DNA from 3 places in the Gilvimarinus sp. 1_MG-2023 genome. Region 1 is predicted to be linked to each of the others. Evidence: predicted binding sites of a transcription regulator. Region 1 holds the regulator's gene; each other region holds the start of a gene.
What was found. Region 1 encodes FliA, which starts transcription of late flagellar genes. Its sites were predicted from a motif close to TAAAGTTATNNNNNNNNCGGCCGATANCC; they were not measured.
Positions count from the first base shown of each region.

Region 2: a site for FliA is predicted at 4,188-4,216, ahead of Q4563_RS09145 (MotY family protein). Genes of this name have one in related genera too.
Region 3: a site for FliA is predicted at 3,199-3,227, ahead of Q4563_RS09370 (DUF2971 domain-containing protein). Genes of this name have one in related genera too.

Region 1 is NZ_JAUOSC010000001.1:408,905-417,131, reverse strand. Features, by position in the region: gene flhB (flagellar biosynthesis protein FlhB) at 1-233, shown strand, start outside; gene flhA (flagellar biosynthesis protein FlhA) at 374-2,581, shown strand; gene flhF (flagellar biosynthesis protein FlhF) at 2,602-3,996, shown strand; gene Q4563_RS01760 (MinD/ParA family protein) at 4,103-4,930, shown strand; gene Q4563_RS01755 (RNA polymerase sigma factor FliA) at 4,934-5,677, shown strand; gene cheY (chemotaxis response regulator CheY) at 5,817-6,200, shown strand; gene Q4563_RS01745 (protein phosphatase CheZ) at 6,235-7,029, shown strand; gene Q4563_RS01740 (chemotaxis protein CheA) at 7,041-8,227, shown strand, end outside.
Region 2 is NZ_JAUOSC010000006.1:78,300-86,526, reverse strand. Features, by position in the region: gene nagA (N-acetylglucosamine-6-phosphate deacetylase) at 1-599, opposite strand, end outside; gene Q4563_RS09165 (universal stress protein) at 852-1,670, opposite strand; gene Q4563_RS09160 (MaoC family dehydratase) at 1,948-2,421, shown strand; gene rnt (ribonuclease T) at 2,433-3,041, opposite strand; gene pyrC (dihydroorotase) at 3,096-4,136, opposite strand; gene Q4563_RS09145 (MotY family protein) at 4,271-5,167, shown strand; gene Q4563_RS09140 (Do family serine endopeptidase) at 5,423-6,793, shown strand; gene Q4563_RS09135 (FAD assembly factor SdhE) at 6,900-7,145, shown strand; gene Q4563_RS09130 (protein YgfX) at 7,114-7,611, shown strand; gene nadB (L-aspartate oxidase) at 7,592-8,227, opposite strand, start outside.
Region 3 is NZ_JAUOSC010000006.1:129,809-138,035, reverse strand. Features, by position in the region: gene Q4563_RS09380 (HlyC/CorC family transporter) at 1-695, shown strand, start outside; gene lnt (apolipoprotein N-acyltransferase) at 685-2,223, shown strand; gene Q4563_RS09370 (DUF2971 domain-containing protein) at 2,259-3,167, opposite strand; gene Q4563_RS09365 (aspartate carbamoyltransferase) at 3,453-4,469, shown strand; gene Q4563_RS09360 (diguanylate cyclase domain-containing protein) at 4,486-5,751, opposite strand; gene Q4563_RS09355 (YchJ family protein) at 5,837-6,241, opposite strand; gene Q4563_RS09350 (1-acyl-sn-glycerol-3-phosphate acyltransferase) at 6,371-7,531, shown strand; gene dinG (ATP-dependent DNA helicase DinG) at 7,531-8,227, shown strand, end outside.

The DNA.
Region 1 (8,227 bases):
GTATTCGCGATATCGCTAAAAACAACAAGATTGATATCATTGAATCACCCGTATTGGCCCGTGCGATATTCCATACCACAGAGGTTGATGCTGAAATTCCAGCCGGACTTTATATGGCCGTTGCTCAAGTTTTAGCCTACGTGTTTGGTCTAAGAAATTTTCGCCAAGGCAAAGGGGAGAGGCCGGTTTTTCCACGTGATATTAATGTACCGCGGGATATGCGATATGATTAATTTTTGACCTGCCTGCTAGTGCTATCTGTTTTTCCTTTAATCTAACCTGCCTCCTTTTTTTGTTTCGCTTTAACACTTAGGTATGGTTCTTGCGATAGAGCAAGAAACTACAACAGAGCGTCAAAAAAACGTACAACTTTATGGCACTATCTTTGGGGCAATTCACAAAGGCTGATGGCAAGGCCGCATTTAATCAAGTCAAGGGAATGGGCCGGGGAAACCTAGGCATCCCTGTTTTACTGATTATGTTGCTGGGCATGATGATCTTACCCATGCCCGCGTTTATGCTCGACGCTTTCTTTTCTTTCAATATTGCCTTATCGATCGTGGTGTTGCTGGTGGGGGTTTATGCCCTACGGCCATTAGATTTTGCCGCTTTCCCGACTATTTTATTGGTGGCGACGTTAATGCGCTTAGCGCTTAACGTCGCTTCAACCCGAGTTGTCTTGCTCAATGGGCACGAAGGCGGTGATGCCGCAGGTAAGGTGATTCAAGCCTTTGGTGAGGTCGTCATAGGCGGCAATTACGCGGTGGGCTTGGTGGTCTTCTTGATTTTGATGATCATTAATTTTGTCGTTGTGACCAAGGGTGCCGGACGGATCTCCGAGGTCAGTGCCAGATTTACCCTCGATGCCATGCCCGGTAAGCAAATGGCGATTGATGCCGATTTGAACGCGGGGCTTATTGATCAAGAAGAGGCCAAGCAGCGGCGTGAAGATGTGGCCAGCGAAGCGGATTTCTACGGTGCAATGGATGGTGCCAGCAAATTTGTACGCGGCGATGCAATCGCCGGGATTTTGATTTTGGCAATTAATATCATTGGCGGCTTGGGTATCGGTATGGTCCAGCATGAGTTGGAGTTCGCCGATGCTTTACAAAAATACATTCTGTTGACAATCGGTGACGGTTTAGTGGCGCAAATACCGTCGCTAATGCTGTCTACCGCTACCGCTATTTTGGTTACCCGGGTGAATAGCTCGCAAGATATGCGCTCTCAAGTGATGTCGCAAATGTTCGATTCACCGAAAGCACTTATGATAGCGGCAGGCATTTTATTTATCATGGGTGCTATACCTGGCATGCCCCATGTGGCCTTTTTGGGCTTAGCGATCTTATGTGGAGCCTTTGCCTATTATATTCACTGGCGCAAACAGCAACCCGAGCCCGTTGAGGATAATTATATGCCCGGTGGTGCTAATGCCGGTCGGCCAGTTGCTAAACCTGCCGGTCAATCGATGGCCCCAGGCCCAGCACCAGCTCCAGCGGGTGCTTTGCCCCCGGCAGAGAACACTGAGCTCGGCTGGGATGATGTTCAGCCGGTGGATGTGATTGGACTGGAAGTCGGGTATCGGTTAATTCCCATGGTGGATAAAAACCAAGGCGGTACGCTATTGGGTCGCATTAAAGGCGTGCGGAAGAAGCTGTCCCAGGAAATGGGGTTCTTGGTGCCTACCGTTCATATACGAGACAACCTAGAGCTTGCGCCTAATGCCTATCGATTAAGCCTTATGGGGGTAACTGTGGCCGAGGCTGAGGTACACCCGGACCGCGAGCTGGCGATTAACCCGGGCCAAGTTTTTGGCGATATCGATGGTATTAAAGGCAAAGATCCCGCTTTTGGTTTGGATGCAATTTGGATTACGAGTGGACAAAAAGAGCAGGCACAAACTCTAGGTTACACAGTTGTTGATACGAGTACTGTGGTGGCTACCCACCTGAATCATATCATGCAAGATAATATCCATGAGCTAATTGGCCATGAAGATGTACAAAAGTTGCTCGATATGCTGGAGAAAACTTCACCTCGATTGGTCGAAGAGTTAGTACCCAACACAGTGACCTTGAATACCCTGTTAAAAGTATTGCAGAACCTATTGCGCGAGCGGGTTCCTATTCGCGATATACGCTCAATCGCCGAAGCTTTGGCGGGGGTGGCAGGAAAGAGTCAAGATCCCGCCACTTTAACCGCCGCGGCGAGAGTCTCACTGGGCCGTCAAATCATCCAAAGTATCAATGGTACCGCGGCCGAGCTGCCGGTTATCACGTTACACCCTCAGTTGGAACAATTGTTGCTGGGTACTGTTCAGCAAGCACATAAAGCCGGGGTAGAAGAGAGCGCTTTTGTAGAGCCAGGGTTGGCAGAGAAGCTACAAAAATCATTGGCAGAGGCCGCACAGAAGCAGGAAATGGCCGGCAAGCCAACCGTTTTACTGGTGGCGGCGCCTTTGCGAATTATGTTGGCGCGTTTTTGCAGACACAGTATCGCGGATATGCATGTGCTGGCATACACAGAGATACCAGACAACAAGCAAATTACCATCGATGCCTCGGTTACCGCTGACGGCTAAAGGTGAAGTAGGAGATAGGCATGAAAGCAAAAAGGTTTGTAGCCAAAGATATGCGGCGGGCACTTGAATTAGTGCGCCAAAACCTCGGCGAAGATGCTGTGATTCTTTCTACCCGACGGGTAAAAGAGGGTGTGGAAATTTTAACCAGTAGCTCCGATTCTACCACGGTTCAAGCAGCGCCGGGTATGTTGTCGAGTCAATCTCAGCCACAGCCATTGTTTCCCGACCACCAAGATAAGTCAGATAAAAGTGGAGCCGATATAATGGCCGACATTGAGTTGGCCAGTCGTCGCTTGGCTGCCCGTGCGGCAGTTGACGAGTCTGCCGATGAGTATTTGGCAGAGCGTCAGGTTGTTAATGCCGGTATCCGCGTCTCTAATGCAGCGGTAGGCAACATGACCAAGCCTAAAGCAACGGTTAAAACTCAATCAGCGGCCGAACGTTATGGTTTGTTGGACGAACCAATTGAGACAGCTAAACTTGAGCTGACCGAGCGTGCAGACTCAGGTGCAGAGCGTCAGAGTATTGCGGATTTACAAGAAGAAATCTTACAAATGCGACAATTGCTTGAACAGCAGTTGTCGTCTTTCGCGTCTGCGCCGCCTAACACCAAAGCGGCCGCACCTATTAATGGCGGCATGGCCCAGCGCTTATATAATTTGGGGTTTTCTGAACGCGTAACCCGAGCGGTGCTAAAAAAGCCTTTAAACAATCGTTTAATTGCCAAGGCTTGGCCTGAGGTAATGGCCCGTTTGGCGAAAGCCATACCAGTTTGCCGAGAAGATGTGACCGCCAGCGGGGGTGTTTTTGCCTTTGTTGGGCCAACCGGCGCCGGAAAAACCACAACCGTTGCCAAGCTAGCGGCGCGCTATGTCATGCAACACGGCGCTGATAAAGTCGCTTTAGTGACCACCGATACTCAGCGTTTAGCGGCACACGACCAATTGCGTTCTCTGGCGAGCATTCTAAAAGTGCCCCTGAGAGTAGTTGATGATCACAACCCTTTGCCCCAAGTGTTGCGCAGTTTACGCAATGTCGAATTGGTGCTTATTGATACCGCAGGCTTGCGTCACGGCGACCCTGTGCTAAAACAACAGATGAAAGCTCTGGCCCAGATCCCTAAAGTGCGCAGTTTGCTGGTTTTGCCGGCCAATAGCCAAGCTCAGATGTTACAAGCGTCACTTCACGCCTACAATGAGGCAAAGCTGCAGGGTTGTGTGTTGTCTAAACTGGATGAAACCACCAGTATCGGCGAGGCCATTGATTGTGCGATACAGGCAAAACTGCCAATAGCCTATACTACCGATGGTCAGGAAATTCCTGATGATATAGCGGTTGCCAAAGGCCCGAGTTTATTGAGCCGAGCAGTGCGTGTCGCGGGCAATGCTGAATCAAAAGTAACTGTGCGGCGATAAACTCTGTGAGTGACAGGCATTACTGTGTAATGATTGACAATAGATTGCGTATTACAGATAACTTATTGGGCCTCACCTGGGTGAGTGCGACAAAGAGAGTGTTGAGATGAGTCAAAATCGCCCTGTGCAAGTCATTGCTGTTTCCGGTGGTAAAGGCGGTGTAGGTAAAAGTAATATTTCGGTTAATCTCAGTATGGCACTGGCTCAGCTGCGTCGCCGTGTGGTATTGCTGGATGCTGATCTTGGCTTGGCCAATGTCGATGTACTCTTAGGAATCTCCCCCAAATACACCTTAGCTGATGTACTGGCGGGCAATTGTGATCTTGAGGATGTGTTAGTCACCGGGCCTGCCGGTATCAAAATTGTACCGGCGGCCTCGGGTGTACAAAGAATGGCGGAGTTGAGCCCCCAAGAGCACGCTGGGCTGATTTCTGCCTTTAGTGATTTGAGCGATCAAGTTGATGTGCTCGTCATTGATACTGCGGCAGGTATTTCCGATACCGTGGTGAGTTTTGCTCGTGCGGCCAATGAGGTACTCGTCGTGGTATGCGATGAGCCATCATCGATTACCGATGCCTACGCACTGATCAAACTTCTGAATAAAGAACACGATGTGCAGCGCTTTCGAGTGGTGGCCAATATGACCCGAGGAGCCAGAGAGGGGCAGCTCATGTTCGCCAAACTCAATGCTGTTTGTGAGCGGTTCCTAGAGGTAACACTGCAGTATGTTGGACAGGTCCCTTTCGATGAGACCGTTCGCAAATCGGTGCAAAAGCAGAAAGCTTTACTGGAATTTGCACCTAATTGCAAAGCTGCTCAGGCTATCCGCCAATTGGCAAAAACGGTTGATGGTTGGCCTCTGCCGGCTGCACCAACCGGCAAGTTAGAGTTTTTTGTAGAGCGGCTTCTGCAAACGGGTGGGGCGGGGTATTGAGTAATGAACGCGGCAAATGGGTTGGCTATGTACAGTAATTCGAATTCCCAAGCGAATCCTATCAATGTCGAAGACTACGCCTCACTGGTAAAGCGTATCGCTCACCATATGATGTTAAGAATGCCTGCATCAGTGCAGGTCGATGATTTAATACAGGCGGGCATGATTGGCCTTCTTGAGGCGGCACAAAAATACGATGGATCTAAAGGCGCTAGCTTTGAAACCTATGCTGGCATTCGAATTCGAGGTGCCATCGTCGATGAAATGCGACGCGGGGACTGGGCTCCAAGATCTGTTCATCGCAACGCTCGACGTGTCAGCGAGGCTATTACCCGGGTGGAGGCTCGACATGGACGCGATGCCGACGACAGTGAAGTGGCAGCCGAATTAGGGGTTGAACTGAACGATTATCACGCAATGCTGCGCGATGCCAATTCCAGCCGTTTGTTTAGCTATGAAGAAACCTTTACCGACGATGCCGGAGCTTCTCTTTCCGGTGAATCCAGCGAGTTTGATAACCCTCAGGACAATATAACGCGAGAAAGCCTAAAGGTATCTCTCAGTCAGGCGATAAACCAATTGCCGGAACGGGAAAAAATGGTGTTGGCCCTTTACTATGATAAAGAGCTAAATCTTAAAGAAATTGGTCAAATATTAGGCGTTAGTGAGTCCCGGGTTAGTCAGATACATTCTCAGGCGGCTAGCAGACTCAGGTCCAGACTGTCAGATTGGACCCAGAATGATTGATCATAGGGTACAATAGCCGGGTTCCGATCTCAAAAATATAGGATCGGAACGTAAAGTGGCCGCTGGCACTGGATTCATTCTCCCCAGCGACTAGAATTAGAGTAATTCAGACTCCCTTGAGAGTAATACGGAGGCAGCATTGGATAAAGAAATGAAGATTCTAATTGTCGATGACTTTTCGACAATGCGGCGGATCATCAAAAATCTACTCAGAGACCTTGGGTTTACCAATACCCACGAAGCTGATGATGGTGTGACTGCACTGCCGATGCTGAAAAGCGGCGGGTTTGATTTCTTGATTACCGACTGGAACATGCCAGGGATGAGTGGTATCGATTTGCTTAAAGCAGTTCGCGCCGATGAGAAACTGGCGCCTTTGCCAGTTCTTATGGTCACTGCCGAAGCAAAGCGGGATCAAATTGTTGAGGCGGCGCAAGCGGGTGTTAATGGTTATGTCGTCAAGCCTTTCACTGCGGCGGCACTGAAAGAGAAGATTGAGAAGATTTTCGAGCGGGTAGGTTAATAGCTCAGAAAATTACAACAATAAAGGCACTCCGATGACGTCTGATACTCAAGAAAACGACAACAAAATGTTCGTCAAAGAACTGCAAGAAAGTGCCAGTTTGCTGGTGGAGAAACTTCAAGGTAATGATTACGATGAGGCGACCCGCTTAATTGAATCGATAGTGTCTTCCCGGGATCAGCATCTTTTCCAGTCTGTGGGCCGTTTAACCCGCGGTCTGCACAGTGCCATTGTCAATTTCAATGTTGACGGCGACCTCTCCTCAGAACCTCCCAGTATTGAGCGTTCTGAAATTCGCGATGCTACCGACCGTTTAAAGTATGTCATTGATTTAACCCAGAGTGCCGCTGACAAGACCATGGACATGGTTGAAGAGGCCGCTCCTATTGCGATGAACCTGGGACAAGAGGCTAACTCTCTCAAACAAGAGTGGACCCGGTTGCAAAGTGGAGACATGAGTGCGGACGAGTTCAGAGCACTCTACACCCGTATGGATGATTTTTTGGGCCAAATGGAAAGTGGTACTCAGCAGCTGGGGAAAAACCTGCAGGAAATCATTCTCGAGCAGGGCTTTCAGGATCTAACCGGTCAAGTGCTCAAGCGCGTAATGGGTCTGATTAATGAAGTCGAACAGGATTTGGTCAGTTTGGTTCGAATCGCCGGTCAGGTAGAAGAGATTACAGGTTTACAAGTTGAGGCCGATAACGAGGGTAAGGCCCGCGTTGTTGAAGTCAGTAAAGGCGAAGGCCCTCAAATTGATAAAGAAAAAGAAGACGTAGTATCAAGTCAGGACGAAGTAGATGACCTGCTGTCCAGTCTCGGCTTTTAGAGGAAGAGTGAATGGGATTCGGTGATGATGAAGAAATTCTACAGGATTTCCTGGTTGAAGCCGGTGAGATTCTAGAGAACCTCTCAGAACAACTGGTCGAACTGGAGCGTCAGCCCGACGACCGTGAATTACTGAATGCCATTTTTCGCGGTTTTCATACCGTTAAGGGTGGGGCCGGTTTTTTACAGTTAAACGCGATGGTGGAATGCTGTCACGTCACCGAAAACCTGTTCGATATTCTGCGCAATGGTAAACGCGAAGTGACATCTGAGCTTATGGATGTTGTGTTGCAAGCGCTAGATGCCGTTAATTTGCAATTCGAACAGGTCTCTCAACGCGAAGAGCTCACCGCGGCCGACCCCGAACTCCTTTCACAGCTCGAAAAACTGGTCGCCTGCGAGGATCTGAACGGACCCAGCGCAGCCCCTGCCGATGACGGTGCTGTCCCGTCTGAGTCGCAAAGCGCTTCGCCCGATACCGTTCGCGCTAGCAGCGATATCACCGACGACGAATTTAATGACCTGTTGGATGCCTTATCCGGTACTACGGCGGGCCAATCTACTAACGAACCGAGCGGCGCGAGCACTACTGCGGCCACTACACCTGATGGTAGTAGTGATGAGATTTCCGAAGATGAATTTGATGCATTACTCGATCAACTTCACGGTGCCGGGCAAGCTCCCGGTGCGGCAGCGCCTTCAGCGCCAAGCGGCAATAGCAAGCCGGCAACCTCAAGTGATGAGATTAGCGATGACGAGTTTGAGGCTCTGTTGGACGAATTACACGGCAAGGGTAAGGCCCCGACAAAAACCGCTGGCTCAGCTCCTGCTGAGAGCACGCCAGCCGCCGACAGCTCCGAGCCGGCTAAAGCCGCTGGAGCCAGTGATGATATCAGCGACGACGAATTTGAAGCTTTGCTGGATCAAATACACGGTAAAGGCAAAGGGCCTCAAAGTAATGCAGCTCAAGACAAAGCTCCCGCTCCAACACCTTCTGCTAAGCCAAAAGTAGAATTAGCGCCTAAAGCTTCAGCGTCTCAGGCTCAAGCCAAAAGCGCTACACCGGGTGGCCCACAAAAAGGCCGGCCTGAGCGAGAAGGCGCGCCAGCCCAAGTAGAAACAACAGTGCGGGTAGATACGCAACGGCTCGATGAAATCATGAATATGGTGGGCGAGCTGGTCTTGGTGCGCAATCGATT
Region 2 (8,227 bases), on a different contig from region 1:
TGGGCATTGGTATGGCCGGCGGCGACGAAGATGCCCGCCTGACACAGCTGTCTCACTTGGCCGCTGGCGGCGTGCTCGGGGGCCAGGGTGAGCATTACTTTGAATCCCTCAATGGCGGTCAGCCATTGCATATCTTCCTGCTCGATACCGCGGATGTACTTGGCGTTGTGCGCACCGCGCTTGTCCATATCGAAAAAAGGACCTTCAATATGAATCCCTAAAATACCATTCATGCCCGCGTTGATGGCGTCGGATACGGCTTTCACTCCGGCCTGATGAGTGGGGCGTGTATCGCTGATAAGTGTAGGGAGCATACTGGTAGTACCGGTAGGGCGGTGACCGTCTAGCATGGTTTGCAGGGCGCTGACGCTGGGGTCATTGGTGAAAAATGCACCGCCACCGCCATTGACTTGTAGGTCAATAAAGCCGGGGGCGAGAATGCCACCTGCAAGGGGGATGATCTCCGCATCAGGATACTGACGGACAACGTTGTCATTTTCGGGTAATGAAATAACCTCAGTGCCTTCGATAACCACAGCCCGATTGTCGAGAAATTGATCACCGGTAAATATACGCGCGCCCACAAGAGCTTGTTTCATGTCACTTTAACCTGCGATAGTCATAAGATAGGCCGCAGCCCAATATCGTTCTTATTATCGACCGGAATTGGGCATTTTGCAATCACTGAGCACCATTACGGTGATTGACGAGGGTTTTCAGCCATACTTAATCATCCATGGCCAGTATGGTACCACTGTAACGTTTATGCGTTCGGCGACCGTTAGCTAAGGCGTAAAAAACCAAAAGCCCGCTAATAAGCGGGCTTTTGGGGGGTGATTTAACGCCTATCATTAGCCGTGGTTAATCACCATTACATCGGTATCGAGTGCGTCAATTAGGCGCTCGGAAGTGTTGCCCCGGCGGGTTTTGGTCATACCGTTTTGGCCCAAGGTACCCATAATCACCAAATCGGCATTGATGTTTTCCGCAATTTTAGAAACCACATCGGAGGTGTAGCCGTGATCGACATGAATTCGATCGGTGTCTACGCCGGTTTCTTTCGCGAGTCGGCCGCGATCGGGGTAGTTCATGGAGTCCATGTAACCGTTAACTACATGCATATCTGCGTTGTAAACACCGCAGATATTGCGCGCCGTTTCCAGAATTTTCTCGTTCAATTCAATTTGAACATTACGAGTGGCCTGGAAGTTGACGGCGGCCAACACGGTTTTGCGTTCTTCGTGCGCGCCCGGGCGAATCAGAACCACTGGGCAGGAGGCGCCTTTAAGCAGTTCCCACTTGGATTCGGTAAACAGAAAACGTCGGTTGGCAGTTTTGGCGTGCACCGGCAAGTAAATCAGGTCAGCATTGGCTCGTTTGGCCGCTTGCATGATGGACTCTTGCCACTCAGATGACCAAGAAACTTCAATTAAATGCTCCACCCCCGCTTCGTTAAGCGTGCTGCGGATTTGTTCGTCAAACCAGCTTTGGTCGCGAACCAGATTGGCATTGTAAGCGCGGGTGTCGACGGCATCGCCATCAACAGCGACAAAGACGTGGACGAAAGGCTTTACTTTCTGTAATTGCGACGTGCGTTTGACCCGCTCTAGCGCGACGTGTTGTTCGTCGTTTGGGTCCACAACAACAAACATCTTCTGCTGCTTGGGCATGGATTCTCCTAAGTATTCTCGGTGGTAACGGTAAGCCTGTGGGGCTTGCCGGTTTAGCGTTCACCGGGGCAAAAATATTAGCATTTTGTAGCCCCGGAGCCTGTTATAAGGCGGTCAGCCAAGTGCAGCTATCAGTCTGTGCTTGGGCAATAGCTGTGACTTGGCCAGATCATTTCCGCTTCAAACCTAAGCATATCAACTTGCTCGGCTCCTTGGTAGCAGAGAAAGTCTCACTAGGGGGTACAATAGCGCTTTTGTACACAATTAAGAGGTAAATATGACTCAGCTTACAAGCATCGGCTTTGATGACCTGGCGATTGATCAAACCGCGAGCTATAGCAAAACGTTGACCGAGGCCGATCTGGTATTGTTTGCGGCCACCAGTGGCGATGTCAATCCGGTTCACCTGGACGCCGAGTTTGCGGCCGGTACGGTGTTTGGCGAAAGAATTGGCCACGGTATGTGGTTGGGGGCATTGGTATCGGCTGCAATTGCCACGCAATTACCGGGCCCAGGCTCAGTCTACCGGAGCCAATCCCTGCAATTTAAGCAACCCGTAAAGCTTGGCGATACCGCCACGGTGACCTTGACCGTTACCGGCCTAAAGGCTCGCATGAAATTGGTGACCTTAGCGTGCAGCGTGACAAATCAGAATGGAGTGGTTTTGGCCAAGGGGGAGGCCGATGTGATTGCACCGGCTGCGGGCGGAACTTTACAGGCGCCAGATTTACCCGCCATCACGATCGACTGAGCAGGGCCAGCTTACAGTGGCGGCGGCCAGCCGCCCAGGTTGTGCCAACGATTGACAATGTTGCAGAACAGCTCGGCGGTTTTTTCGGCGTCGTAGGCGGCACTGTGAGCGGCGCTGTTGGAAAATTCGATACCGGCTAATTGGCAGGTTTTGGCTAATACGGTGTGGCCGTAAGCCAGGCCGGAAAGCGTAGCCGTATCGAAACAAGAAAACGGGTGAAAGGGATTGCGTTTAATATCGCAGCGCTCAATGGCCGCATTGACAAACCCCAGGTCAAAGTGGGCGTTGTGGCCCACCATCACGGCGCGGGTACAGCCTTGCTGGCGTACAGCGCGGCGAATGCCCTGCAATAGCTCGGTCATTGCCATCTCTTCCGGAATCGCTAGTCGTGTTTCGCTGTCGAGATCGATTCCGGTAAAATCCAGTGCCGACTGTTCAATGTTGGCCCCCTCAAACGGGTCGACATGAAACTCCAGGGTCTGTTCGGGAATAATCAGGCCGTTGCTGTCCATGGTCAGAGTTACCGCTGCTACCTCTAGCAGGGCGTCCCGGGCGCAGTTAAAACCGCCGGTTTCAACGTCAACCACCACCGGCAAAAAACCGCGAAAGCGTTGCGCCATGGGGGATGCGTTATCTTTTTCAAACTCCGGAGGGCTTGGCTTCACGATAGATCCTTAAGCGATAGTCGCCAGTTTCCAATTGAGGGTTTCTCCCGCACACAGAGGGACAATGGTTTCATCGAGATAGGGCAGTGTTTGCGGCAATTGCCAGCTCTCGCGGGTCAGCGTTATGGTGTCTGTGTTGCGCGCCAGACCGTAGAAGTCCGGCCCAAAATGACTGGCAAAAGCTTCCAGTTTATCCAGTGCTCCGGCCCGATCAAAGGCTTCGGCGTAGAGTTCAATAGCGCTGTAGGCAGTGTAGCTACCGGCACAGCCACAAGCGGCTTCTTTTTTGTTTTTAGTGTGCGGTGCAGAATCCGTGCCCAAAAAGAACTTGGGATTGCCGCTGGTGGCGGCAGCCACCAGTGCGTCTTGATGGGTCATGCGCTTGAGAATCGGCAGGCAATAGTAATGCGGCTTAATCCCCCCCACCAGCATATGGTTGCGGTTGTACAACAGGTGATGAGCGGTAATCGTGGCCGCTACATTAGCATTGGCCGATCTAACGAAGTCGGCGGCATCGGCGGTGGTGATATGTTCCAGTACGATTTTTAAATCGGGGAAGTCACTGACCACGGGGCCCAAAATGGTGTCGAGAAACACCTTCTCCCGATCGAAAATATCAATCGCGCTATCGGTGACTTCGCCGTGTACTAAAAACAGAATGCCTTCGCGCTGCATGGCCTCCAGTACCGGGTAAATATTGTTGATATCTGTGACGCCCGAGTCGGAGTTGGTGGTAGCGCCGGCGGGGTAGAGTTTACAGGCCACTACTCCGGCGGCTTTGGCAGCTACGATATCTTCCGGCTGGGTATTGTCGGTTAGATAGAGCACCATAAGGGGTTCAAACTGAGCCTGTGCGGGAGTGGCGGCTTTGATGCGCTCACGATAAGCCGAGGCCTCATTGGCATTGGTGACCGGGGGTACCAGATTGGGCATGACGATGCTGCGGGCAAATTGCCGGGCGGCATCGGGTACCGTGCGGGCGAGAGAGTCACCATCTCGCAGGTGAATATGCCAATCGTCGGGCCGAATCAGGGTAATTTTGTTTGTCATACCAATGCACACAGGGAAGTTTAAAGCCGTGCATCCTAGCAAAAATGGGGCTAAAGCGCAGCAGGATTAGGCCGATAACCCCTGTGATCTCTCTCGGGATCGTCACAAATGACTAAATCGTTGGAGCCGCACGGGTGAAAATACGCGTTATTGACATAGGGTTGGGATTGCTGGGCTGGTTGGTTGTGGCACCGAGTTTCGCTGCCACCTACGCAGGCTCTATGGAAAACACTCAGTGGCAGGTCGATGCTAGTGTCTTTGCCTGCCAGATGCGCCAAGATATTCCCCTGCTGGGGGAGGCCGTCTTTATGCGCCGGGCCGGCGAGACTCAGCGCTTCTCGCTGACCGAGCTTAACCGCCAATTAAAACCGGGCCAGGCCGAGTTGTTTTCTCTGGCTCCGCGCTGGCGCAGTGTTGGTGAACACTATTCGATGCGTGAATTATCGGTGGGCGATACCGATTCGGTCAGCCTGGATTGGCGAGACTCACAACAGTTATTGCAAGAGCTGGTAGAGGGGCGGCAACTGTTGTTGCGTGGCGACAGTTGGTACGAGTCGAGCGATGTGGTGGATGTGATTATTGAGCCGATACGCATTCGTCAGGCGCTGGCGGAGTACCAAACGTGTTTATCCGGCTTGCTGCCTGTCAATTACGACCAGGTGCGCCGCACATCCATTCTCTTTCCTGGCGGTACGGATGAGTTTGACGATAGCGAGCAGCAAACGCTCGACAATCTGGCTCGCTATGTTTTAGCCGACCCCTATATCACCGCACTGGTGATTGATGGCCATGCCGATGGCGCCGGGCTTCGTGCCGATAACTTGGTTCTGTCGCAAAAGCGTGCGGAATATGTGGTGAATTATTTAATCGAGCGCGGTGTACCAGAGGGGTTAATCGAAGTGCGGTGGCACGGAGAGCGCTACCCCATTGCCTCCAATCGAAGCGCTGCAGGGCGGGCGCAAAATAGGCGCGTCACCGTGCGCGTTGACCGTTTCGAACCGGATCCCGAAGCGCTTGCCCGAGCCAACTAACCCTTGTGAGAGGCATTTGAATCGCGCACGCTCGACGGTTTAATGCTGCCGTCTACTTGCATTGGAATTGGTGCCGAGCCCCGTTGCCTGCAAGTGCAAACCCCTTTCGTTTTATTCACTGCGTAAAAATATATTAAGCTTCGGAATTTTCCTCTAGTGCGTTGGTCAAAACCCTCGATATTGACGCCCTCGGCTGTTGCCGAAGGGTAGGGTCCAATCTATAGAGGTAGTGATTGCATGCAGCACAGAGTGTTGATGACACAGATAGTAATGAGTGTGGTTTTGGTGTTTTCTGGCATGGCCGTTCGTGCGGCAGCTCTGCCTGAATTTACCGAGTTAATTGAAAATAGTGTGCCCGCGGTGGTCAAAATCACCACCAGCAAAACTGTATCGGGTGGCCCATCCTTTTTGGATCAGATTCCCGAGTCGCACCGACACTTTTTTGGCCAGCCCAATCCGCGCGAGCGCAATGCCCGGTCGATGGGGTCGGGTTTTATTATTTCCTCCGAGGGCCATGTGCTGACCAACAATCATGTCATCGACGATGCCGATGAGGTGGTGGTGCGTTTGTTTGATCAGCGTGAGTTGGTCGCCGAGGTGGTGGGGGTAGATCCATTGTCGGATTTGGCCCTGCTAAAAATAGACGCTAAAAATCTGCCGACCTTGTCGTTTGCCCCAGCCGAGAGTTTAAAAGTGGGGCAATGGGTGGTGGCGATTGGCTCGCCCTTTGGTTTGGACTACTCCGCCAGTGCCGGTATTGTCAGCGCCATGGGCCGCTCCATTAGCGCCAATGAAAGTTCGTATGTTCCGTTTATTCAAACCGATGTAGCCATCAACCCCGGCAACTCCGGTGGGCCGTTGTTTAATCTTAACGGCGAAGTGGTCGGTATTAATTCGCAAATTTATTCTCGCTCTGGAGGCTCCAATGGCCTGTCTTTTTCCATTCCCGCGGATGTAGCGCAGGAAGTGGTCGAGCAACTGATGGATGATGGGCGGGTACAGCGCGGTTGGTTGGGCGTATATATTACCGATGTTAACCGCGATCTTGCCATTTCCTTCGGCTTAGATAAGCCCATGGGCGCACTGGTCAATGATGTGGAAGATGAAAGCCCAGCGCAAAAGGCAGGGTTGTTGCCCAGCGATATTGTGATCGAGTTCGATGGCAAAACGGTAGAAGACTCGGGCACCTTGCCGCAACTGGTCGGTCGTGTGGCACCGGGCACCGAAGTTGAACTCACTGTAATGCGCAAGGGCAAACGTAAAACACTAGAGGTTACTCTGGCCGAGCGGGCCGGGGATGACAGCGAGCAGTCCTCGGGCAAATCGCGCCACAGCGGCGCTCTGGACCGCTTAGGCATGAAGGTGGATGACATAGACAGCCGCTATCGTGAGCGCTGGAAACTCGATGGAGGTGCACTGGTTAGGCAAGTGGAGCCAAACTCTCCCGCGGCTGAAACCGGCTTGCGTCCCGGGGATGTGATTGTTCAACTCGGCCATGACGAGGTGAGTGACGCCGATGATTATCGCGATCTGTCCTCCGAACTGAAAGAGGACAAGCTGTATCCCATACGCTTTTATCGGCGTGGTCAGCCCCTGATTCGCACCATTAATATCGACACTGAGTGATAGAGTCGTGATAACCCGGGCCATAACTTGGCCTGGGTTGTATAAGCCGGTGAGGAACTTAGGTTATACTGCGAACGTTAAAAATCGTCTGTTCGGAGCAATTTAAGTGGAGCGTAATCGCCTATTTTGGGGAAGTCGTCGTGGCATGCTGGAGCTGGATTTAATCTTGCTGCCATTTTTGGACAATATATACCCCTCCCTTGAGCAAGCCGACAAGGAACGTTATTGGAAGTTATTGGAATGTGAAGATCAGGATATGTTTGCCTGGCTGCTGCATCGCCAAGACCCTGAAGATCCACAGCTGCAAAGGATTGTGCACATTGTCAGAGAAAATACCGGAAAAGCGCCGTAAAGCCTCGGCCACATCACCTCCCCTTGCCGATCCCGGTGAGGGGGTTTATCTCGATACCACACTGTTCCCCTCCCGGATTTTATTGTCATGGCACCTTGCAGTGCACAGCTTGGCAGGTTTTGCTTTGTTGGTCGTGACGGCTCTTAAGTGGCAAGAGTCCGCATGGTGGCTCATCTGCAGTGGGTTGTTAGTGGTCGTTGTGGCGGTTGTGGGCAGCAGGGGGCGGGGTGAACTCAAGCGAATTTGGCATTTGCGCTTAGAGGCCGGCAGTTGGTTTTTGGCTCCGGAGGGTGGGCACTTACAACCGGTTCGGTTAAAAGGAAAATTAACCCTATGGCCCGGCTTGGTCGGTTTGAGCTTGAGTCCGGGCCGGGGGAGCACTCACTTACTGCTGGCACCTGACTCCATGGCCCATGAGGATTATCACCGTTTGCGGGTGTGGTTGGTTACTCAGGTGCAGCACTGACAATAATGTCTTGCGCGGCAAAATTGGTGGGCACCAAAATGGTATTGCGAGCAATACTGCTTAAATTGGGGTGATCCAGCGAATAATGCAGGCCGCGGCTCTCTTTGCGCTCCATTGCCGAGCGGATAATCAGCTGTGCCACCGTCACCAGGTTGCGCAGTTCGATCAAATCCCCGCTCACTTTGTAATTGCTGTAGTACTCGGCAATCTCTTTTTGCAGCAATTTTATACGGTGCGTGGCTCGCTCCAGTCGTTTGTGAGTGCGCACAATGCCAACATAGTCCCACATAAAACGCCGCAGCTCGTCCCAGTTGTGAGAGATAACCACGTCCTCATCGGAATTGGTCACGCGCGACTCATCCCACTTGGGGCTGTCGGCGGGGGTGGCCACTGAGTCGATTTTGCCCTTGATGTGCAAAGCGGCCGATTGCGCGTAAACAATACACTCCAGCAGCGAATTCGACGCCATACGGTTGGCGCCGTGTAGGCCGGTAAAAGAGGTTTCGCCAATGGCGTAGAGGTTTTCCAGATCGGTTTGGCCGTTGCGATCGACCACCACGCCGCCACAGGTATAGTGCGCCGCCGGTACTACTGGTATGGGGTCTTGGGTTATATC
Region 3 (8,227 bases), on a different contig from region 1:
TCAATATTATTGAAGGCGCCCTGGATGTATCCAGCCTTCAAGCGCGTGAGATTATGATTCCCCGTACACAAATTGTAGCGGTAAAGATTGACGATAAACCCAAAGACTTTTTGCCCAAAATCATCGAGTCCGGCCACTCGCGCTTTCCGGTTATCGGCGACTCGATTGACGATGTCAAAGGCATTCTTTTGGCCAAAGACCTGCTGCGCATGATGCTGGAGGGCACCACCGATTTTAGCCTGGAAGAAATTCTGCGTACCGCCAATATTGTGCCGGAAAGTAAGCGGGTTAATGTATTGCTGCGCGAATTTCGCGAGCAACGCTACCATATGGCGTTGGTGATCGATGAGTACGGTGGTATCTCCGGATTGATTACTATTGAAGACATTCTGGAAGAAATTGTCGGTAATATCGAAGATGAGACCGATGAAGAAGTGAGCGATGAGCACATTAAGCGTGTCAGCGATACGGACTTTGTGATTAAAGCACTGACGCCGATCGAGGATTTCAACGATTACTTCGAGGCCGGTTTATCCGATGATGATTTCGATACCATCGGCGGTATTTTGATGCAAGCGTTTGGCCATTTGCCCAAGCGCAATGAAACGGCGGAAATTGATGGGTTTAAATTTCGCGTACTTTACGCCGATAACCGGCAAATTCATTTGGTGCGATTAACCCTTGGTGACCTCTGAGACCATCATCACCGGGCAGGTGAAGTCCGGTATTCACAAACTCCCTCCCTGGCTTGCCACCGCCCTCACTTTGTTGTGTGGCGTGGTTCAGCCTTTGGCTTTGGCCCCGTTTAACCTTTGGCCTTTGGGGTTTTTGGGGTTGGCGGGCTTTGCGTTACTGTTGTTTAAATCGTCCCCTGGCCGCGCGTTTCGATTGTCGACGGCCTTTGGTATTGGCCTATACGGTGTGGGCGCCTCTTGGGTGTATGTCGCCATCAATCAATTTGGCAATGCATCATGGTGGTTGGCTGCACTGTTAACAGCGCTGTTTGTTTTATTGCTTGCGCTCGTTTTTGCAGCGCCTTTTGCCCTGTGTACGCGTTTAATTGGCCACGGCCGACTAGGCATTTTGCTGGGATTTCCCGCCTGCTACCTATTGGGTGAGTGGGTGCGCACGTGGTTTTTAACCGGTTTCCCTTGGTTGTTTATTGGCTACGGTCATTTATCGACCCCGCTGTCGGGTTGGGCACCGGTGCTGGGTGTATTGGGGGTCGGCTTTTTGGCCACCTTCAGTGCGGCCTGTTTGGCCAGCTGGGCGTTCTTTATGCGGCCTTCTGCCAACTTGTGGATGGCGACTGTGCTGAGTCTCTGTCTTTGGCTGGGTGGCTGGTGGCTGCAAGGTATATCTTGGACGCGGGTGAACAGTGATCAGCCGGTGAAAGTCGCCATGGTGCAACCCAATATCGCGCAAGAGGTGAAGTGGCACCCGGCCCAAGCACAGCCTACCTTAGATTTATTAATGCAGATGAGTGAAGGGCACTGGAGCAGCGACTGGCTGATCTGGCCTGAGGCGGCAGTGCCTTTAACCTATCATAACGCGTTGGATTTTCTCGATGAGGTGAACCGCAAAGCCAGCGACACTCAAACCGGAGTGATTACTGGCATTATCTTTGATGAGCGCCAAACACGGAGATTTTACAATTCTCTGGCGGGTTTTGGTGAGGCGTTGGGGATATACCACAAGCAGCGTTTGGTGCCATTTGGCGAGTATGTTCCCCTAGAAAGTTGGCTGCGAGGGGCGATTGAATTTTTTGATTTACCCACCTCTTATATTCATCAGGGCCGTGACGGACAAAGTGGTCTGCAAATAGGCGATGTTAGTATTGCGCCCAGTATTTGCTATGAAGTGGTCTATCCCTCTTTAGTGGCTCGGGGCGCGCGCCATCGCAATGTGTTGCTTACGGTCAGTAACGATGCCTGGTTTGCCGACTCTATTGGCCCGCTGCAGCATCTGCAAATGGCGCAAATGCGCGCTTTGGAGACGGGGCGCTATTTAATTCGCAGTACTAATAATGGGATCAGTGCGATTGTTGACCCCAAAGGTGAGATCGTGGCCAAGAGCGAGCAATTTGTCGCCACCACATTGAGTGGGGTGGTCTATCCCGCCTACGGCGGTACACCATTTATGCGCTGGGGCAGTTGGCCGATGGTGGTGTTAAGCGGGGCCATGTTAGCCGGTTTGTTGGCTGCCAGGCGTCGGTTTCACTGAATCTGGTTAGGCCCTAGCGATGCCTCGCAACTTGTTTAGCTATTGAGGGTAATACGGGTAAATTCAATTTCATATTTGCCCGCCACCGGTTCGGCCTGAAATATTTTGGTGTTCGGGTACTTTTTACTGACCAATTCTAAAAATTGTTTTTTCGTTTCCACTGGCATAAATGCACCTAAATAAACCGAGCGCAAATGCTCCGAAGCAAAAGGGACCTCGGTGAACCATTGCTTTTCATCGGTTGTTTTCACCGCGTCCTCGGGGCTCACATTCATTAGGCAGCGCCATTCCTGCTCGTTTTTAGAGCTGGGTTGTTTGAGTAAAAATTTATCCTCAAAATATTCCTGTGGTCTTAATTTTTCGTTGTACAGCACGACATTGAGTTGCTCTTTTAACGTCGTGATTTCGGGTCGCGTCTGGTTATAGCGCACCGGCTTGGGGTGGGGTAGACAGGAGTCGTCGCCGCACTGAAATTTCAATACCGCGCCGCGATGTTCGTCGGCAAAATATTGCCAGGCCGTGAGGTTGTCAGCCTTGGCGCTAAAGCTGCATATACGCAAGCTGCGGGTGTACAGGCGCCAGTGGCCCATAGTCTCATCAATTTCCTCCTGGCGCTGATCAACCATGCGCGCCATTAACTCGCCCAGTACTTCTTCGGCCTCCTCTGGTGAAGAAAACCTCTCTTCGTCGCGCCAGCGGCGGATAACAGTGGCCAGTGGCGAGTTGCCTCTGGGTTCTTCGCGGGCAAAAATCATTCCGCAAGAAGTACGAATGACGCTCTGTAGCAGCGTTTGAGGGTCAAAAGCCAGCGCAGTGCGGTGATTGAGCTCGAACGGGTCGCTGAACAATACCGGAGCGCTCCAGCGCAAGGACTGCTGATCTAATATTTTATAAGCACATTCGGCCTGGGCAAATTTGGCCAAAGTATCTGGGTGGTCGGGCACAGCTTATCCTTAAATGAAAATCATGCCTCAGAGCTATCGGCTAAGGTCTCGATTTATAAAGTTTTTATTAGCGCAATGATTATTTCAACGGCCTGCTAGTATTTAATAGCGGCTCTGGGGTTAAGTTGCAACAATAAATGTTACATTTTACGCCACCTGTCTTACTAAGCATAGCAGCTTGTGAGTAAAGAGCAGTTGGAAAAGTGCCCTTTGGGCACTGTTCAAAGTGTGATTGTAGGCCTAAAATAGCGCCACTGCTCCCACCTTAGACCGCAAGGAAATGTCGTGATTTTCACAGGTTCTCATATTCTCTCCGTCGAACAATTTGATCGCCCAGATATTGAACGTATTTTCCAGGTGGCGGATGCGATGCAGCCCTACGCGCTGCGGCGCAAGGTCACTCGAGTACTGGAAGGCGCCATTTTAGGGAATATGTTCTTCGAGCCAAGTACCCGTACCCGCATTAGCTTTGGTTGCGCTTTTAATCTACTGGGGGGGGAGGTTCGCGAAACCACCGGATTTGAGAGCTCGGCCATTGCTAAAGGCGAATCACTGTACGATACCGCCCGAGTGTTGTCTGGTTTCTCCGATGTCATTTGTATGCGTCATCCAGCCGAGGGATCGGTGGCAGAGTTTGCCGAAGCCAGCCGCGTTCCGGTATTAAATGGTGGGGACGGGGCCAATGAACACCCCAGCCAGGCTCTGCTGGATTTGTACACTATACGCAAAGAGTTAGCTTCCAAAAATCGCGGGATTGACGGCCTGAGGATTGCCTTAATCGGTGATTTAAAGCACGGCCGTACGGTGCATTCACTGTGTAAATTGATGCGTTTATTTAAAAATGTTCATATTACACTGGTGTCACCGGCCGAGCTGGCTATGCCAGAGCATATTGTCGATGATATGCGCAGCGCCGGCCATACGGTGGCGGTTACCGAGGATTTAACCCAGAGCATCACTAACGTCGATATTGCCTATTCAACCCGTATTCAAGAAGAGCGCTTCGCCTCCAAAGCCGAAGCCGATACCTACCGTGGGCGCTTTCGCCTCAACCAGTCTATTTACACTCAGTATTGCGAGCCCAATACGGTCATTATGCACCCCTTGCCCCGCGACTCGCGCGCCGAGGCCAATGAGCTAGACAACGATTTAAATCAGAACCCCAATTTAGCTATTTTCCGTCAGGCAGATAATGGTGTGTTGGTGCGAATGGCGCTGTTTGCGTTAGTGTTGGATGTGGTGGATCAAGTGGATAAATACGCCCGAGACGTCAACTGGTATAACTCGGCGCGCACCTTGTGAGCCCCAGCGTGGCGGGTTAAATGCTGAGCAATTGGCTGGCCATTCGCAGTAGGTCGTCTTGGTTTAGGGGCAGAGTCACACAGGGCTGAACATCGGTGGTATCTGCTTGAGGCTGCCCCAGAAACAACTGAGCCGTGGTACTGGTGCGCTTGGTAGTGCTGAGCCGGTTGCTGAGCAATCGCCCGTGGTGATCAGCCATAGCGGGGCTCAAAATAATCAAGTCGGGGCGAATTGTCAGGGACAATTCCAAAGCTTCATCGGCGGTTTCGGCCGTCACTAAATTGTAGTACTGCTGCAATTGCTGGCTGGCTTGTTGCTGTATCTCCACATCGGGGTGAGCGATCACTACAGTGCGATGGGCGGTCATTTCATCAATATTGTACTGATTGCGCCCCGAGTGTTTGGCGCGGTATAGCGCTCTATCGGCGGCTTTAATCAATCCCTCTAGGCTGTGGCCGGATGTTTGCGGGCAGCAGGCTCCGCCGACGGATACCGTCACCGTTTCGGCGGTGGGTGATACCTCGTGCAGTATCGACTTATTGGCGATGCTTAGTTTGATGCACTCGCTAACGCGGGCGATACCGGCTTTATCGGTGTCTGGCAGCAGCACAACAAACTCTTCACCGCCGTAGCGTCCCAATAGGTCGTAAGGGCGGTGCAGACATGATTTGATGGCGTCGGTAATGGCAACCAAGCAGGCGTCACCGGCAGGGTGACCGTAGTGGTCGTTGTACAGTTTGAAGTGATCGACATCGATCATTAATGCGCTGATACAGGTGGCTTGCCGGCTGGCTAATAGCCACTGCTTTTGGGCTTGTTCGTTAAAAGTACGGCGGTTGTATATTTGGGTTAAGCTATCGAGCTGGCTGATGGCTTCCAGCTCGCTATTGAGCGCATTGAGCTGATCGCGCATCTCTGAAATACGTTCCATCGCCCGAATTTTGGCGGTAATAATCATTTTACTGACGGGTTTGATGAGATAATCATCCCCCCCGGCCTCGATACCCTGCCGGTAGTCTTCGTCTTCGCTCATTCCGGTGACGAAAATAATCGGAATCCAGTGATCCCCCAGCCATTCGCGAATCAGTGCGGTGGTTTCAAACCCGTTTAAGCCGGGCATTTCTACATCCATGATGATCATATCGACGGGGTTGTCTTCTAGCAGTTGCAGCGCTTGCTCGCCACTTTCTGCCACCAACGGCGTATGGCCTGCGTCAGTAATATACTGACTCATGGCGTGGCGCAAGGTGGCGCTGTCTTCGACTAAAAGAATTTTCATCATGTAGGCTATAAGCTAGAGTTGGGCAGGTAACAGTTTATCGACAATTGGCGCTAAATACATCATGTGCGTCACAGTTTGACGAATATTAGGCGCAGTGATCAACATAGCGCCAAAAAGATTGCTCGCGCCGAAACAGCGATTTCTCTAAGTGTTGATGTGTCTTCTGCCCGAGCCGGTACTGGGCGATAAAAGTAACCGTGCCTTCTTGGTCAGACACGCCCCCCTTATGCCAGTCGAGAATCTCCAATCCTAACCACTCGCAACGGTTGGCCCACTGGTGAATTGCCTCCGGGGAGGTGCTGTGCCGGCTGGAGGTGCTCCAAGTCTGCCACAGATAATCGATGGCGCCATACACATGAGCGCTGTAGCGCGAGCGCATTAACTCCACCGCTGTGCTCGCAATTTGCCCCTGATAAATAAAGCGGGCACAGCACTGAGAGGCCGGTGCCATCGAGCCACAATAGCAGTTAATATCAGTGTTTAGTGGCATTTTTCACCTCTTTTGGGTATGTTGTGCGGCTGAATATTTTGCCAGTTGCTAAAGCATTGGCTTAACGTTGAGCGGGACTAACTGTCACCTGCCAAACCCTCTATTTATTGACCGTGTGTGAACCTACTAATGACCGATTTTGACGACATTCGCCCTTACCACGATGCCGAAGTTCGGCCCGCCTTAGACCGTATTTTGAACGATCCTGAGTTGGCCGATGCTGTTGCCAGACTCAAGTTTCCCCGCTTGGCGGGGCCTTTGGGTTTTATTATACGGCCAATGGTGTCGCGGGCAATGAAAAGGCAGCTGGCCTGTGTTGATACGGTGGATAAATTTCAGCAGGAGGTGGTTGAGAAATATCTGCGTCATATGATTGAAACCACCACCACAAAATTGACCACATCCGGGCTCGATCAGTTGGACTCCGACGGCGGCTATTTGTTTGTCAGTAATCACCGCGATATTGCCGTAGATCCGGCTTTTGTGAACTGGAGCATTTATTACGCCGGCTTTAAAACATTGCGCATCGCTATTGGTGACAATTTGTTGACGAAGCCTTATGTGTCGGACCTGATGCGATTGAATAAGAGTTTTATCGTCAATCGCTCTGCCAAGGCTCCACGGGAAAAACTCAAGGCGGCGAAAAAATTGTCGGCGTATATCCACCATTCTTTGACAGTGGATCGAGCCAATATATGGATTGCACAGCGTGAAGGGCGGGCCAAAGATGGCAAAGACCTGACCAACTCCGCTGTGATTGGGATGCTGACGTTGAACCGACCTAAAACCCAAGATTTCTCTGAATATGTTAGGTCTTTGAAAATCGTGCCGGTTTCTATCTCGTATGAGCAGGACCCCTGTGATAGCGCCAAAACCCACGAGCTCTATGCCCAGCGAACCACCGGCAGCTACGAGAAAGGCGATCAAGAAGACATTCAAAGTATTGCGAAAGGTATCGCCGGGCAAAAGGGCAATGTGCATGTTGCCTTTGGCACACCCTTGAGCGGCGAGTATGAAGATAACGTCGCGGTGGCCGCCGAGATCGACCGGCAAATCTGGAGCCAGTACGTGTTACATCCGAGCAATTGTTTTGCCTACGACGCGCTGGGCAATGAAGCTCGGTCACTGCCATACTCTGCCCAAGGGTTGCCATTCGAACCCGGTAATTTGCGTGAAGAGCGGGCCGCGTTTGATTTACATGTGGCTTCGATTCCCACCGAGCAGCGTGAAATCTTGCTGGAGATGTACGCCAATCCGGTTCACAGTAAATTAAATGCTCGACAAAATTAATGCTAACTGACGATATAAAACGCAACATCCAAGAGAGTTATTCGGCTTTCTTACAGTCGCGCGAGCTCGGCTCAAGGCACGGGCAAAAAATGATGATTGCTGAAATTGCTCGCACTCTGGGGTCGATTACCTCCGATGCCGAAGGCGTGCGCAACAGCGATGGTCATGTTTGCGTGGTGGAAGCGGGCACAGGCACGGGTAAGACTATCGCCTACCTATTGCCGAGTATTATTATCGCCAAAGCTCTGGGAAAAAAATTGGTGGTATCCACAGCCACCGTTGCTTTGCAAGAACAAATCATTCACAAAGACTTGCCCGAGTTAAAAAATCATTCAGACCTCTCGTTTAGTTTCGCCTTAGCAAAGGGGCGGGGGCGCTATTTGTGCCTGTCTAAGTTGGACAACTTAATGAGCGAGTTTGCCAGTACCGTCGATCCGACTCGTGCTCTCTACGAAGATGAACTGCCCAGTGTTGATGAGCAGGGCGTGCGTTTATACGAGTCGATGATGGACGCACTGGCTGCCAATAAATGGGATGGCGAACGCGACTCTTGGCCCAGTGCATTGGAGAGCGCCGATTGGCAGCGCGTCACCACCGATCACCGTCAATGCACCGGGCGGCGTTGTTCAAATGTCTCGGCCTGCAGTTTTTTTAAAGCGCGCGATGCATTGCACAATGCCGATTGCATTGTCACCA